3 regions of the Anaerosalibacter massiliensis genome follow, and region 3 is predicted to be linked to each of the others. Evidence: riboswitches for the same ligand, from Rfam matches in the RefSeq annotation. Region 3 holds a riboswitch; each other region holds the start of a gene.
The links. A riboswitch is a leader RNA that binds a small molecule or an ion and turns the genes downstream of it on or off. The one in region 3 is predicted to bind cobalamin.

Region 1 (5,098 bases), on a different contig from region 3:
TTGAATATAAAATTAAATATTTTTTCCTCTTCATCTATATATATCTCCCCATCTCTAACCTTAAATTCGCTTTTTTCTAAAAGTCTTAAAATATTTCTTTCTTTTTCTGCATCCCTCAATAAAATTTTTCCAGGTTTATTAATATTAGAATCTTGAGAACTAAAAGGGTTTATATTTATATCTCCGTATATAAAATTAACTTTTCCTATAATAATATCTGACTCTTTATCTAAATATATATTGGCTTTAAGATCAGGGTTGTATATAGAATTTTCTATTTTTTCATCTATATCAATATTGGCTACATCTTTAACACTTAGAATTATTTCTGATATAAAGTCCTCTTTGTATTTATTAGGTATTTTTAAAGTTTCATTTCTACTTGAAATTATCTCATCATATAAAGGTACTATTTTCTTTCTCCACTCTTTTGAAATTTTATAGATATGCTCATTATTAAAAATATACTCACCATTTGAAGTAAGAGGAATAATATTTTCATAAGAATCCATTTTCATAGTTAAATAATTGCCTTCTTCATCTAGTTTCATATTTAAATAAAAATCTTTCTCTATTATCTTTATATTCTTGTACTCAGATCCCATTATAGAAGCATTAAAACTTCTACCTCCCATAAGCTTAAAAAAACTTTTCAATGCCTCTGGTTTAAGTAATATGTGCTTTCCTTTAAATATATTCTGGTCTCCACTTCCATAATATCTTGTACTATTTATTGTATGATTTTCATATAAAAGTTTCAGAAAGCTAATTACTTTTTCATCTTCAGGTCTAAATACATGATAATTAGGATTGAAAGTAAATTCTTTTCCAAAATATATTTCTTCTCCATTTTCTAAACTCTCAAAGAACTTTTTAACATTTCTTACTACATATAGCTTGTTTTCTCCCATTCTTAGACTTAAAAAAGAACTTTCATCAATGTCTCTGAAATCATTAAAATCAAATTCATAATTAAGTTCTAATTTTACAGGTATATTTTGATTTTCACTATTAAATTTATAATAATCAATTATGTTTTTTATATTTTCTTCATCTTTTTTTTGAAATGTATTAGATATATTTAAGTTTTTTATATATAAAAGAAGAGCAATGATATGTTTACAATCACCTGAATATTTTTCATAAGCTGGACATGTGCAATGAGAGGATACTAAATCATTATCTTTATCAAAAAAAAGCTCCACTATATATTCTTTACTTCCTTTAACTATTCCTTGAAAATATTTTAAGTCTTTATCGTACCTTAAATTCGTGACTCTACCATTATAATAACATTCTTTTCCTTTAATGTAAGATTGATAGTTTCCCGATCTTTCTAATAATAGCTTATCATCTATATTTAACATATTTCACCTCTATCAAAATCATGGGATTTATTATTCAATATCCTATTATATCATAGCCCATATTATATTTAAAATATACTCACAAGAAAAAGGGCTTAGATAATTCTAAACCCCTAACAAAACTTAATTAATTTCTCAATTTTATTCTATTATATCTTCTAAATGTGACACAAATAACTTTCTTATACTGTCCTCTTCTCCAAGGCCTTTTACATAGGTTTCTACCTTAAAACCTTCTTTTAAAAGTTTATTTTTCCAAGAATCTTCTTCATCTCCTGCCATATCATTTTTTGCATGATCTCCTGCAACTAACATGAAAGGTTTTAGTATTACCTTTCTTATTTTATTTTCTTTTAGTAAAGGTATTATATCTTCTATAGTTTCATTGCCCTCCACTGTACCTATATATACATTTTTAAATCCTTGTTTCTTAAATTCATCTTCTAATCTACTGTAACAATTGTCAGAAATATGATCTGTCCCATGTCCCATAAATACAATAGCTTCATCTTCTTTTAATCCCTTAGTATCTAGTGCTTCAACCACTTTTTTATAATCTTCTTCATCATATAGTAAGGGCTTTCCTACACTTATACTATTAAAATTGTATTTGTCCTTAAAACTATCTATGTGCCTATGCATTTTTTCATATTCATGACCTGGTATGATATGTAAGGATTGAATATATATATCTTTAGTCTCACCCTTACATATTTTCTCTAATGCTTCTTCTACATTATCTATTATTATGCCATCTCTCTTTTTTAATCTTTCTATTACCATTTGAGAAGTAAAAGCCCTTCTAATTTCAAAATCTTTAAATCTATCTTTAATTTCATTTTCTGTGCTTTCTATACATAACTTTCTTGTTTTCTCATAAGTTGTTCCAAAACTAACTACAAGGATAGCTTCTTTCATTTTATACCTCTTTTCTTTGAGTTATTTGTAAAAAATCCCATAGCCTCAAACAGCTATGGGATGGATATTCATATATATTTTAATACAAAAGCAATTCCTTCCCACCGAAGGCATACTTAAAAGTTATAGGCAGGTCTCCTGACTTGTGGTTTATCCTACTCTCAACACCTTCCCAAGAGGTGGTATATCGTTGATTTCGTACCACTTACAGTAGCGGGGGCTGTATTGGCTTTTACCAATTTCCCTTTTAATCATAATAAACCTATATCTCCTCTTATTAAGTTGTATAAAACATATGCTAACATAAGACTATAATTTTTGCAATTTTTTTAACTCTACTTAATAGCCTTCAATGCTTCGTAATTAGCCTTAATAGTATATTCTATATCTTCTTTAGTATGAGCTATAGATAAAAACATACCTTCAAATTGGGCTGGTGGAAGCATTATTCCACGATTTAACATTTCATTGAAATATTTAGCATACATTTCTGTATCACAAGACTGAACATCATCAAAGTTTTCAAAAGGTCCTTTTCCAAAGAAAAGAGTTAACATACTTTTAAATCTTACTATTTTTGCATTTATATTTAATTCTTCTATATTTTTTCTAATTCCTTCTTCTATCATAATAGCTTTTTCTTCTAGTTCCTTATATATATTTTTATTTTCTTTTAGTATTTTTAAATTTCTATATCCTACATGCATGGCTAATGGGTTTCCTGAAAGAGTACCTGCTTGATAAACTGGCCCTGTTGGAGATACCATTTCCATTATTTCTTTTTTTCCGCCATAAGCACCAACTGGAAATCCTCCTCCGATTATTTTACCAAAACAAGCCATATCTGGTTCAATTCCATATACTTCGCTAGCCCCTCCATAGCTTATCCTAAAACCTGTTATTACTTCATCAAATATAAGTACTGAACCATTCTCTTTAGTTATCTTCCTAAGGCCTTCTAAAAATTCTCTCTTTGCAGGAACTACTCCCATATTTCCTGCTACAGGTTCTAGGATTATAGCTGCTATATCTTCTCCAAAATCTTCAAAAGTCTTTTTTACATCTTCTAAATTATTATATCTGCAAACTATAGTATTTTTTACTATATCTGCTGGAACTCCACTGCTAGTGGGTACTCCATAAGTTATAGCTCCTGACCCAGATTTCACAAGTAAACAATCATTATGTCCATGATAGCAACCTTCAAATTTTATTATTTTATCCCTACCAGTATATCCTCTAGCTACTCTTATGGCACTCATAGTAGCTTCCGTACCTGAGTTCACCATTCTTACCATTTCCACACCATTATAAGATTCTACAATATGCTTTGCCATATCTACTTCTATCTTAGTAGGTAGTCCAAAACTTATTCCATTTCTTAAAATATCTTCTATACCTTCTATTAATCTTTCATCAGAGTGTCCAAGTATTAAAGGACCCCATGAACAGATATAATCAATATAAGTATTTCCGTCCTCATCTTCTATTTTATTTCCATGTCCAGATTTAATGAATGCTGGATCTGCTCCAACAGACTTAAAGGCTCTAACAGGGCTATTTACTCCTCCTGGAATGTATTTTATAGCTTCATCATATATATTTTTTGACTTTTTTAGGTTCATATTATCACTTCCTTTTAATTATTTTAGTATTTTAGCTACATCTTTAGCAAAATATGAAATAATTATATCTGCACCAGCCCTTTTAATTGAGAGTAAAGATTCTAATATAGCTGTTTCGTCTAAAAGTCCTTCCTTTACAGCCATCTTAAGCATTGAATACTCTCCACTTACATTATAAGCTGCTAAAGGCATATTGAAATTATCTTTTGCTCTTCTTATTATATCAAGATAGGAAAGAGCTGGTTTTACCATTATTATATCTGCCCCTTCCATTATATCTAATTCAATTTCTCTCATAGCTTCATCTGTATTAGCTGGATCCATTTGATAAGACTTCCTATCTCCAAAAGCTGGAGATGAATCTGCAGCATCTCTAAATGGTCCATAAAATGAAGATGCATATTTCGCACTATAGGCCATAATAGGTACAGTTTTAAATCCATTGTCATCTAAACAATTTCTAATATACTCTATTCTGCCATCCATCATATCAGAAGGTGCTATCATATCTGCTCCTGCTCTAGCATGACTTAAAGCAATTTTTCCTAAATACTCTAATGTTTTATCATTATCTACATAACCATTTTCTAAAAGTATTCCACAATGACCATGAGATGTATATTCACACATACATACATCGGTTATAACATACATTTGGGGAAATACTTTTTTTATTTCTCTTGTAGCCTTTTGTACAATACCATCTTCTGCATATCCTTCAGTCCCTAACTCATCTTTATTTGCTGGAATTCCAAACAATAGTATAGCTTTTATTCCTAAACTTTCTACTTCTTCTACTTCTTTCAGTACTCTATCTACTGAATAACGATAGACTCCTTCCATAGATGGTATTTCTTCTTTTATATTTGTTCCTTCTTCCACAAATATTGGATAGATAAAATCTTCAACAGAAAGTTTAGTCTCTCTTATTAAATTTCTTATAGTTTCATTCTTTCTAAGTCTTCTAGGTCTATTTAATATATTCATTGTTTTTCTCCTTCCTTTACGAGTAGTTCTATTAAGCCGTCTACTGTATATTCTTCTGCTTCACCATAGACTTCATATCCTTTTTCTCTTATAGTGTTTGAAGTTATTGGTCCAATAGATAGTATCTTACCTCTATTTAAAATATCTGAAGAATCATCACCTAATATCTCTACAAAATTATTAAAAGTTGAAGGACTAGTA
Region 2 (5,098 bases), on a different contig from region 3:
CTACTCTCATATTCTGAGAAAGAAGGAATGAATACAATTACCCTTTTAAATAAATGAATTATATTATTTATTATTTCAACAGCTCCATTGCCCACAACTACATTTTTCTCATTGCATTTTAAATATTTAGATATACTTTTCTTTAGATACCTATATTGGATATCTGGATAACTTGCAAGAGTATTGAAAGAATCCATAAGTAATTCATTTAATCCCTTAGGAGGACCTAATGGATTTATATTGCTACTAAAATCTATAAGTTCTCCTTGATAATAATCAGCATAGCTAATTAAATCTCCACCATGTTCCATTTTTTTCCTCCTCCTTAAATTAAATTAATAATTGTATATATGACTAATAAAAGTAACTCTCCTCTGTACATTATTTCAACAGTATTTTTTATATCTTCTTTTTCTATAACTTTATTTTCATCTCCAATAGTTGGCTTTTCTATTAATTTCCCAAAATAATAATTGCTTCCGCCAAGCTGTATATTCAAAAGTCCTGCTACAGCCCCTTCTGGATAAGCACTATTAGGACTTTTATGATTTTTTCTATCTCTTATCATTATCTTAAATCCATTCTTTACATCATATCTAAATATAGAAGAAATACACATTAATACTCCTGATAGTCTTGCTGGAATATAATTAAATAAATCATCTATTTTAGCTGGAAAATATCCTAAATCTATATATTTTTCATTAGTATATCCTAACATAGAGTCCATAGTGTTTATCATTTTATACATTAGTCCTCCTGGAGCTCCTAAAATAAATATATAGAATAATGGTGCAATAACTCCATCAGAAGTATTTTCCGCTACAGTTTCTATATCTGCTTTTATAATTTCCTCTTCACTTAAATTCTTAGTATCTCTTCCTACAATATAAGAAATCTTTTTTCTAGCATCTTCTATACCATTATTAAAAGCATTGTATACCTTCATAGCTTCTTTATGTAAGCACCTAGCTGCAATACATGTATATATTAGATAGATGTTTATAATATGGTATAAAACACTGTATTTTTTTATTCCTTTTAACAACATGAAAGGAATAAAAAAAGCTATAAATATATTAAACAAAGCTATTAAAAAACCGCCAATTTTAATTTCATTTTTACTTTTAAATACTTTTCTTATAGTTTTGTCTTCAAATGAAATTATATTTCCCATTAGCTTAACTGGATGGGGAAAACTATATGGGTCCCCTATTAAAAAATCTAAAACAACTGCTACTATAATATCTAACATTTATTTCACCTACATTTTGTTCATCAATGAATAAATATAATCTATATCCATATTCTCTCTTACTACTTTAGCTATTTTTTTTATTTCCTTTTCCATTTCCCTTATATCTTGTTTTCCATTGTTACATTCCTTTTCATATTCTAAGAGACTATCTTCATCTTCTAGTTCTAAATGTACATAAGGTATTGTTCCAACTACAGGAATATTTAACAGCTCTTCTATCATATCAATCCCTGGTTCTAAAAGAGATTTGTCACCTCTAAACTTGTTAATAACTAATCCTTTAACCCTCTTTCTCTCTTCTTCTTCTAATAACATTACTGTCCCATATAGAGAAGCAAAAACTCCACCTCTATCTATATCTGCTACTAATAACACTGGTGCATCTGCCATTTCAGCCATCCCCATATTTACAATATCATTTTCTTTCAAATTTATTTCTGCAGGACTTCCTGCACCCTCTATAACCACTATATCATGTCTATTTTCAGCTTCATCAAATGTTTCTTTAATCATAGGTTTTAAACCATTTTTAAATTTGAAATACTCTACAGCCTCCATATTCTTATATAGTTTTCCTTTTATAAATACTTGACTTTTTCTATCACTTGTAGGTTTTAAAAGAATAGGATTCATATTTGGATTTGGTTCCAGTTGAGAAGCAAATGCCTGTAGAACTTGAGCTGTACTTATTTCAAGTCCATCTGAAGTTTTATAAGACTTAGATGACATATTTTGAGCTTTAAAGGGAAATACATTATAGCCATCTTCCTTAAATACTCTACATAGAGCAGTACATAAAATGCTCTTCCCAGCTGAAGAAGTTGTACCTTGAACCATAATACTTGTCATATTTTCACCTCCAAAAAAGTACAAGAGAACTTCTCTCGAAGTTCTCTTGTTTTATAGAAAGTTCAATATTTCCCCAGTTTATGAACTAAGTAAACAAGCACTTTCTTTCCCTCCGAAAGAATGCTTTAAGCTCAGGCAGGTTTCCTGACTTACGGTTCAACCTCCTTCCTCCTTCCCAGCATAATAGCTAGTGGACTCTGAAATTTGTCACCGTTTACAGTAGCGGGGGCTGTAGCAGATTTTCACCACTTTCCCTTTTAACCACAAAGGCACCTTAGCTTTTATTTTAAATTATCCATTATATAATATCATTTTTTATATTTTTGTGTCAAATGGAAATATTATATCAGTTTAATATTCATAGATTCTTTGACATATCTAAACTCATGTTCACTTTCAGTTTTTAGCTTTAAAAGTATTAACTTCTTTTAATATTTTTCTTTTCTAACTCATATAATTAATATTTTATATTACTATTAATTAAAAACTATTTTTAAAACTCTAAAAAATTATATCTGCTATATTTTTTATTATATCTTCTTTATTAAATGGAGAAAGAAAGTCCACTTTATTAACTATTTTGTAGAGAAAGTTTTCTCCTTCCGTCTTTTCCCTAGTTTTGTGATTTTCTTTAACTATATTTAAAAGTTCATCATAATCATATACCTTAAATTTTTCTATATCATATAAAATAGCCATCTCCTCCAGAAATCTTATAACTATTTCCTGATAGCTATTTTCCTTTTCCATACCTAAAACATTACTTAACTTTGGAATTATAAATTCAAATAATGCTCTTCTATAAGGGATATCTTTAATTCCAAATATTTCTCCTATTCTTAAAACTTTTTCTTCTTCTGTATTTAAAAACATATCCAAAAAATAGTCTTCATCTTTTTCAGACTCAATATAATATTTATATCCCTTTAAACCTTTTAATGCTTTTAGTCCATCATAATAACCTAGTTTCAAATTTTTTCTGGCTACTTCAGTGTCAAAATCCAATGTTCTTCCTAAGTCTTCATTAGGAGATATATAAATTATATTTAAATCATTAATATCTATTTTCTTTAATCTTCCTGATCCATGAGTTCTTATAGCTATTAAATCTTTATAGCCTTTACTAGATAGAAGCTCTATAGGAAGATTATTATATATTGCTCCATCTATATATTTTTTTCCATCAATTTTCTCCTTTTTAAATACAGGTAAATATGCACTAGCAAGCAAGTACTCGACTAATTTTCCCTCTGGAATATCTTCAATATATAGTTCCAAAGGTTTTAAATCTGTAAGAGAAACTGTGACTATTCCAAAATCTTTACCTGAATTTCTAACTTTTTCTTCATCTATTAATTCAGTTAAGAGTCTTTTTAAAGGTGTTATGTCTATTCCTTTTTCGTCTATTACGCCTTTTATTTTTTCTCCTAAAATTTTAAAATCTTCTATATCTAATTTACCTTTTTTAAATTTTTGTATTTCTTCATCATTTACATCTATTACTCTTGAGTAAGACATATTTTCCCATAATTCATAGGCTTTGTCAAATTCATCTTGAACTATTGCGGCTCCATTTAAAGCACCAACCGACGTACCAGCTACCCCTCCAATTTGTATATCCATTTCTCTTATCGCTTTATATGCACCTATATGATATGCACCTTTTGCTCCTCCACCTTCTAATACTAGACCATACATTTATTGTTCACCCCTTTATATGATATTTATTGTTCTCTAATAGCTTTCAAAGTTCTCTCATCTACTTTTGTCAGTCCTAATAAGCTCAATAGAGTTAAATTTTCTATAATATCTTCAACTTTTTCTGGAACAATTTCATTTTTTGTTCCTACTACTACCCCTTCCATAGAAAGATATGCTGATATAATGGCATTCTCAGTACTAGTCCTAACTTTCAAACTACAACCCTCTGTCACTTCATCACATACCATTCCTGTTACTCCTTCACACATATTTATAATTGCTCCCTCTATTTCTTCAACATTCCCACCTAGTATATAAGTAATACCTGCACTAGCACCTATAGCTGCCATTACTACTCCACATAGTGGTGACAATAGTCCTACCCATTGCCTTATATATATTGTAATAAGACAAGATATAGCTACTCCTCTTATTATTTTTTCATTTCCTACTTTTTTCTTTTCCCCAGTTATTACTACTGGAACTATGGCTTGAACTCCTTTATTTCCACTTCCCATTAGTGTCATTGCACTTTTTCCTAATCCAGTCATTCTAGCATCTGATGCAGCTGTTGTATATAGACAAACCTGATTAATCAAATCATTTTTTATTATACCTTTTTTAATAAGAGTATTGAAACCATAAGATACACCCATTCCTAATTTTCTATCTATTGCTTTTTTGGCTAGTGACATATTCATGTCTATACCTTTTTCAATAAATTTTATTTTTTCAATAGGTATTTCATCCATTGCCTCTATTATTTCACTAACAGTTACTTTGGTTATATCTATAATAGTCTCTTCCTTTTCTTCTTTTTTATCAAATATTACTTCCCCATTTTTCATAACTTTCACTACATTTGTATAATCATCAATTATCAAAACCTCTGTCCATTCATCTTTTCCATATACTTTTGCTTTTATATATAAATTATTGATATATTTTACATCTACATTTATTTTATCCTTAATTATTAAGTTTTCTGCCTTCTTTATTACATTTTTATCTATATCTTCAAATATGATCAATTCTTTTTCTGGATTTTTAAGTACTGCTCCTAAGCTAGCAGCTAGTTTGATTCCATATCTATTTGTATTTGGTATTACAACATTGTGAGCATTTTTAAATAAACCTATATTTAAAATTAAATCTACTTTTTCCACTTCTCCATCTATCATTTCACTGGCTCTTGCACAGGCAAGCCCAATACTAGCTGGCTCTGTACTTCCTAAACCTTCCCTTAGTTCCATATTCAATAACTCAACAAATTTGTTGACTGACACTTCA
Region 3 (5,098 bases):
TTTTGTAAATATTTCTTTCCATTACAATTTACATTTATTTCAACATTATTTGTTCCTATCTCTAAATTTAAAGTATAGCTAGTTTTTTCCTTATCATCCCAGTTAATGCTAACTGGCTTTCCATTGTTTGTGACTCCAATATTTGAAGTACTTATTTTTTCTCCACTAGAATCTTTTGCCCACAAATCAAATGTTATCTTATCTGCTTTTGTGGTCATTTCTTTTAAAGTAGTTTCAATACTTGGTTCAGATGTTTCTACCCCTTCTGTAAATGATAAATTTGCCGTAGAAAACAGTATTGTAAATACCATTAAAAAAGATAAGAACTTCTTAATACTATTATTTTTCAAATAGCTCCCTCCTTAATTTTTTAAATTTTTCGCAACAAAAAAGCTTCTATCATGAGAAAAACTCATGACAGAAGCCCTATATATGCTGTAGAACTTTACTTGAAACTAGTACACATGCGAAACTAGTTTTCTGTCATCAAAGAATCTGTTTCCGACTTGGTTATAATCTTTAATATAACCTTTACGGTAGCGCATCTGTTCAGGATTTTCACCTGATTCCAGAAAGATAATATATATCTTGCCTTATATAATATATAGGCTTTCTTTGAGTTTAAAGTTAAGTTTTTAGGTTAAAACGCAAAAGAATATGTCTTTACTTATACTATCAAATAACAAATAAAATATCAATATTTTAAAAATGCTATATTAGCTAAAAGGATTTTTTTATATGTATTTAGTTTTAATTTCGAATTTCTCACAATAAGAATCTATCTTTGAGCCTTCTTTACATATTACAATTGTATGTTTGTTTACAAATTCTTCCCCTATTTCATCTAAATCATGAAGTATTTTAACAGTTTTTAATCTTCTACAACCAGTAAAAACTCTATTTCCAATTTCCTTAACATTTAAAGGTATTGTGACATTCAACAGAAATTTACAATTTTTAAAAGCAGCATCATCAATTTTTCTAACCTTCTCAGGTATTTGAATATTATTTATTCCAGATAAATAAAAAGCTTCTTTATCTATATATTCTAAACTTTCTGGAAACTTAATTTCTTTTAGAGATTTTGTTTTGTAAAATGTTCGAAATTCAATTTTTTTAATGTTTTCAGGTAATTGAATGTTTTTTAAACTATCACAGGAATTAAATGCATCTGCACTAATTTCTTTTATTTCACTTTTATTTGAAATAGTAATCTCCTTTAGATTTTTACATCCTTTAAATGTATCTTTACTAATTTTATTCATTCCATTTGGTAAATTGATTCTTTTTAATTTTATGCAATCCTTAAATGCTCCTTCTTCAATTACTTTTACAGATTCAGGAATATTAACATTTCTTAAAGCTTTACATCCTTTAAATGCATTTTTGCCAATTATAGCAAGAGTTTTTGGAAGAATAATTTCTTTAATCATTTCATTATTTTCAAAAGCATTATTTCCAATCCTTATGTAATTCTCCTCTATTTTTAGCCTTTCTTCTCCATAACTTCTTGCTTTTCTTTTATCTAGCATATAAAAAGTATTTCCCACGTTCCAAACCCTTATCTTCCCCTTTGCCATTCACTCCCTCCTTCCAAAAACTATTTATACTAAGTCCACATTAGGCCTACACCGTTTAAATAATATTTATTTCTATATTGTGTTTAATTATTAACATTATCTTATATAACCTTAATAAAATAGTTATATTTTCTAACAATAAAAAAAATCCTATAACGGTAGGATTTTGCATACTAAGCATGTCTATATATAAAAATATAAATATATATTTTTTAGATAAGTACATGTCCATATAATTTCCCACCGAAATCATGGTTTCTATTCTATGGCAGGTCTCCTGACTTAAAGTTTCTAGCCTAATACTCTTATCTTCCCGAAAAATAAATTTCAGTGACGTTTTTAGAGTATTGTAACTTTTACAGTAGCGGGGGCTGTTAAGGTTTTTCACCTTATTCCCTATTAATGTAAAAACAACCATAGAAGTATTTAATTTTATGTCCATTATAATATATGAAAAAATTGTTGTCAACTTATTGCTAATATAAAAAACGTCCATTATTCATGGACGCTTTTTATTTTGTTCCTTCTATTATTGGTTCTGCATCTTTGAATTCAATTACTTTATTAAATTTTGGTACAGTAATATTGTTCATCTTCTTGATTTTTATATCAAAATATTCATCATCAGTTAATGTTTCACTTATTTTATATAAATCATTTTGATTTCCAATTACTTTTATTGAGAATGGGGTATTAGTAGACATTCCATTTATCTCAAAATGCCTTCCTGCTACTTCTATTTCCGTATAGGCTGTAATCCTCAAATCGTTGATTGAAATTGCTTCTGAACCTGCCATTCTCAAAATATTGACAATAAAAGTTAATAATTCCTTCTTCTCTATTAATACTTGATCATCAGAATAATATAAAGAATCATCATGTAAATCATTGATATCAATTATAATGCCAGGTCCTTCTACTTCTTCATATCCACATAACATTTTATATTTTTCAACTTCATCTATTAACCCTTTTGTTTTCTTATCCATAATATTTTTTTCATATTTTTTTAATACTTTACTCCGTTCTTTTATTTCTTCTTGCAAATTTTCTTTTTCTTCATTGATTTTATCAATTTCTGATATTAGCTTTTCTCCTTCTTTACCAGGAGTTATATTAGCTTCTCTAACACTATCTACAGTATTAAATTGAAAACCAATCAATACGCCTAATACAGTACTTATGATAAAAAATATAATCTTATCCTTTTTCATATTATCTTTCTCCCTAATCAAATAAAATAAACTTTTTAGGCTTTTATTTTTATATAAATTAAGCTAACAATGAAAATTATATCATACTTAAAGCTTTAATTAAAATGAAATTACATTATATATCCTATACCCCAAAAATTGTTTAATAACAAACAATTTCGACCGAAATGATATTTCATGATATTATATATATATCAATACGCTTTAAAAATTTTGATTTACGAAAGGATTTTTTATGAAAATCACAAAAATTACATCTCAACAAAATAAAGATAGGGTTAATATATACATAGATAATGAGTTTGCATTTGGACTAGATTTAGAAATAGCATATAAATACAACTTGAAGAAAGGTATGGAAATAGATGAAACATATATTAATGATGTATTAAAATCTGAAGAACAAAATAATGCAAATAATTATGCACTGAAATTTTTATCATCTAGATGGAGAACTGAGAAGGAAATTGAAGATAGAATGACAAAAAAAGGGTTCGATGAAGAAATAATTAATGAGACATTAAATTATTTAAAAAAATATGAATTTATTGATGATAGACGATTTGCGGAAATTTATGCTGAGGAAAAAATAAGGCTTAAAAAATTAGGAACCTATAGAATAAAATATGAATTATGCAATAAAGGAGTAGATGAAGAAATAGCATCTGAGGTAGTAAAAAAATATTCAGATGATGAATTTGAAAGAGCTATGGAACTAGCATCTAAGAAAATTAAGTCTTATAAAAAAGATGATAAAAATGCAATATATAGAAAATTAGGAGGATATCTTCAAAGGAGAGGTTTTTCCTATAACTGTGTTTCCAAGGTTTTAAGAGAGCTAGTTAACTAGCTCTTTTTTATCTCAATATTTTTCTTAATATTATGAATAACAACTTAAATTAATTCTATAATATGATAATATATAGGCAATGGAGTAAATATAAACAGGGGGTGAAATGTGTTGTTTTCTAAAAAGCTACGACATTTGGAAATAGAGGTTAAAGAGCTAAAAGACGATACTATTTATAACTGCATAATACGAGATAAAAAAAAGAAGCAAATAGAAAAGGAGCCTGTTGAAATATCTGGCAAGGAACTAAAAATACTTGCTGAAATGCAAGGACAAAGGTACGGAATGATACGCTATAGCAATGAATTATTTTATGATGTAGTTGATGAAAAAGAAAAAGTTCCTAATTAAATGAATAAACTACCAATATGAAAAAATGCTCTTTTCTGCCATGAATAAGACAGAAAAGAGCATTTTTTTAACTTAAATATGCACGGAACATCCAAGAAGTTTTTTCTAAACTTTCTAAAGAACCTACCATTAAATCAATAGACACTTCATCTTCATATTCTTCTGCTATTTTAATTCCTTTTCTTAATTCATCGATTAAAATTGAAAAATCATTGAGTAAATTCTTTACTATATCCTTTCCTCTAATACCTTTACTTTCTACTTCTTCCAATTCGGCTATCTCAAGATATTCCTTCATAGATGCAGCTGGTCTAAAGCCAAGAGTAAGAATTCTCTCTGCTACTTCATCTATTTCTTCTGCTGTTTCATCATATAGTCCTTCCATTTCTTCATGTATCTGGAAAAATTCATTTCCTTCTACATTCCAATGATAATTGTGTAGTTTTGTGTACAATACATTTAAATTTGCTAAATATTTATTTAAAACTTTTGAAATTTCTTCCCTACCTTTTTTATCTAATCCAATTCCAATATCCATTAAAAAGCCTCCTTTATATTTTAAAAATTTTACACAAAATTAAATTTAATTCAACTTTGTAATCATTACAATCTATTCTATTGTATATATACCACTTGTATGTTATTTTAAACATTATTTATCTTTTTATTAGTCAAAAATAAAAACACTCTTCTTTGGTTAGAATCACCAAAGAGAGTGTTTTTATAGTATTATTTATATATTCCTAGTTTCATTTTTCAACCATTCTTTTTCATCTTCATTTAGATATGGAGATAATTTTTCATATACTTCACTATGATAATTGTTTAACCACTGTCTTTCGTCTTCATCAAGTAACTCTACATCTACGCCTTCTAAATCTATTGGACAATAAGATATAGTTTCAAATTTCATAAACTGACCTGATTCAGTAACTATATCTTTTCTTACTACTATATCATTTTCTATCCTTATTCCATGCTTTCCTTCTTTATATACTCCTGGCTCTATAGTTATTACCATGCCTTCTTCTAATCTTACTTTATTAGGAATTGGAGCAAACCTATGAGGTCCTTCATGAACATTTAAGAAAAATCCTACTCCA

Region 1: linked by a shared signal. The riboswitch ahead of NSA23_RS06145 (sirohydrochlorin cobaltochelatase) and the one ahead of NSA23_RS07355 (leucine-rich repeat domain-containing protein) in region 3 are both predicted to bind cobalamin.
Region 2: linked by a shared signal. The riboswitch ahead of NSA23_RS06910 (cobyric acid synthase) and the one ahead of NSA23_RS07355 (leucine-rich repeat domain-containing protein) in region 3 are both predicted to bind cobalamin.

Annotation. Positions count from the first base shown of each region.
Region 1 covers NZ_JANJZL010000003.1:173,648-178,745, reverse strand. Annotated here, with positions in the region: gene NSA23_RS06150 (DEAD/DEAH box helicase) at 1-1,367, opposite strand, end outside; gene NSA23_RS06145 (sirohydrochlorin cobaltochelatase) at 1,509-2,285, opposite strand; cobalamin riboswitch at 2,397-2,566, opposite strand; gene hemL (glutamate-1-semialdehyde 2,1-aminomutase) at 2,621-3,910, opposite strand; gene hemB (porphobilinogen synthase) at 3,929-4,897, opposite strand; gene cobA (uroporphyrinogen-III C-methyltransferase) at 4,894-5,098, opposite strand, start outside.
Region 2 covers NZ_JANJZL010000003.1:315,627-320,724, reverse strand. Annotated here, with positions in the region: gene NSA23_RS06920 (pyridoxal phosphate-dependent aminotransferase) at 1-311, opposite strand, end outside; gene cbiB (adenosylcobinamide-phosphate synthase CbiB) at 326-1,255, opposite strand; gene NSA23_RS06910 (cobyric acid synthase) at 1,265-2,107, opposite strand; cobalamin riboswitch at 2,225-2,399, opposite strand; gene NSA23_RS06905 (patatin-like phospholipase family protein) at 2,609-3,805, opposite strand; gene NSA23_RS06900 (L-cysteine desulfidase family protein) at 3,832-5,094, opposite strand.
Region 3 covers NZ_JANJZL010000004.1:34,620-39,717, reverse strand. Annotated here, with positions in the region: gene NSA23_RS07360 (Ig-like domain-containing protein) at 1-350, opposite strand, end outside; gene NSA23_RS07355 (leucine-rich repeat domain-containing protein) at 735-1,580, opposite strand; cobalamin riboswitch at 1,831-2,014, opposite strand; gene NSA23_RS07350 (DUF881 domain-containing protein) at 2,093-2,794, opposite strand; gene NSA23_RS07345 (regulatory protein RecX) at 3,030-3,644, shown strand; gene NSA23_RS07340 (hypothetical protein) at 3,753-3,995, shown strand; gene NSA23_RS07335 (Dps family protein) at 4,063-4,533, opposite strand; gene NSA23_RS07330 (aminopeptidase P family protein) at 4,729-5,098, opposite strand, start outside.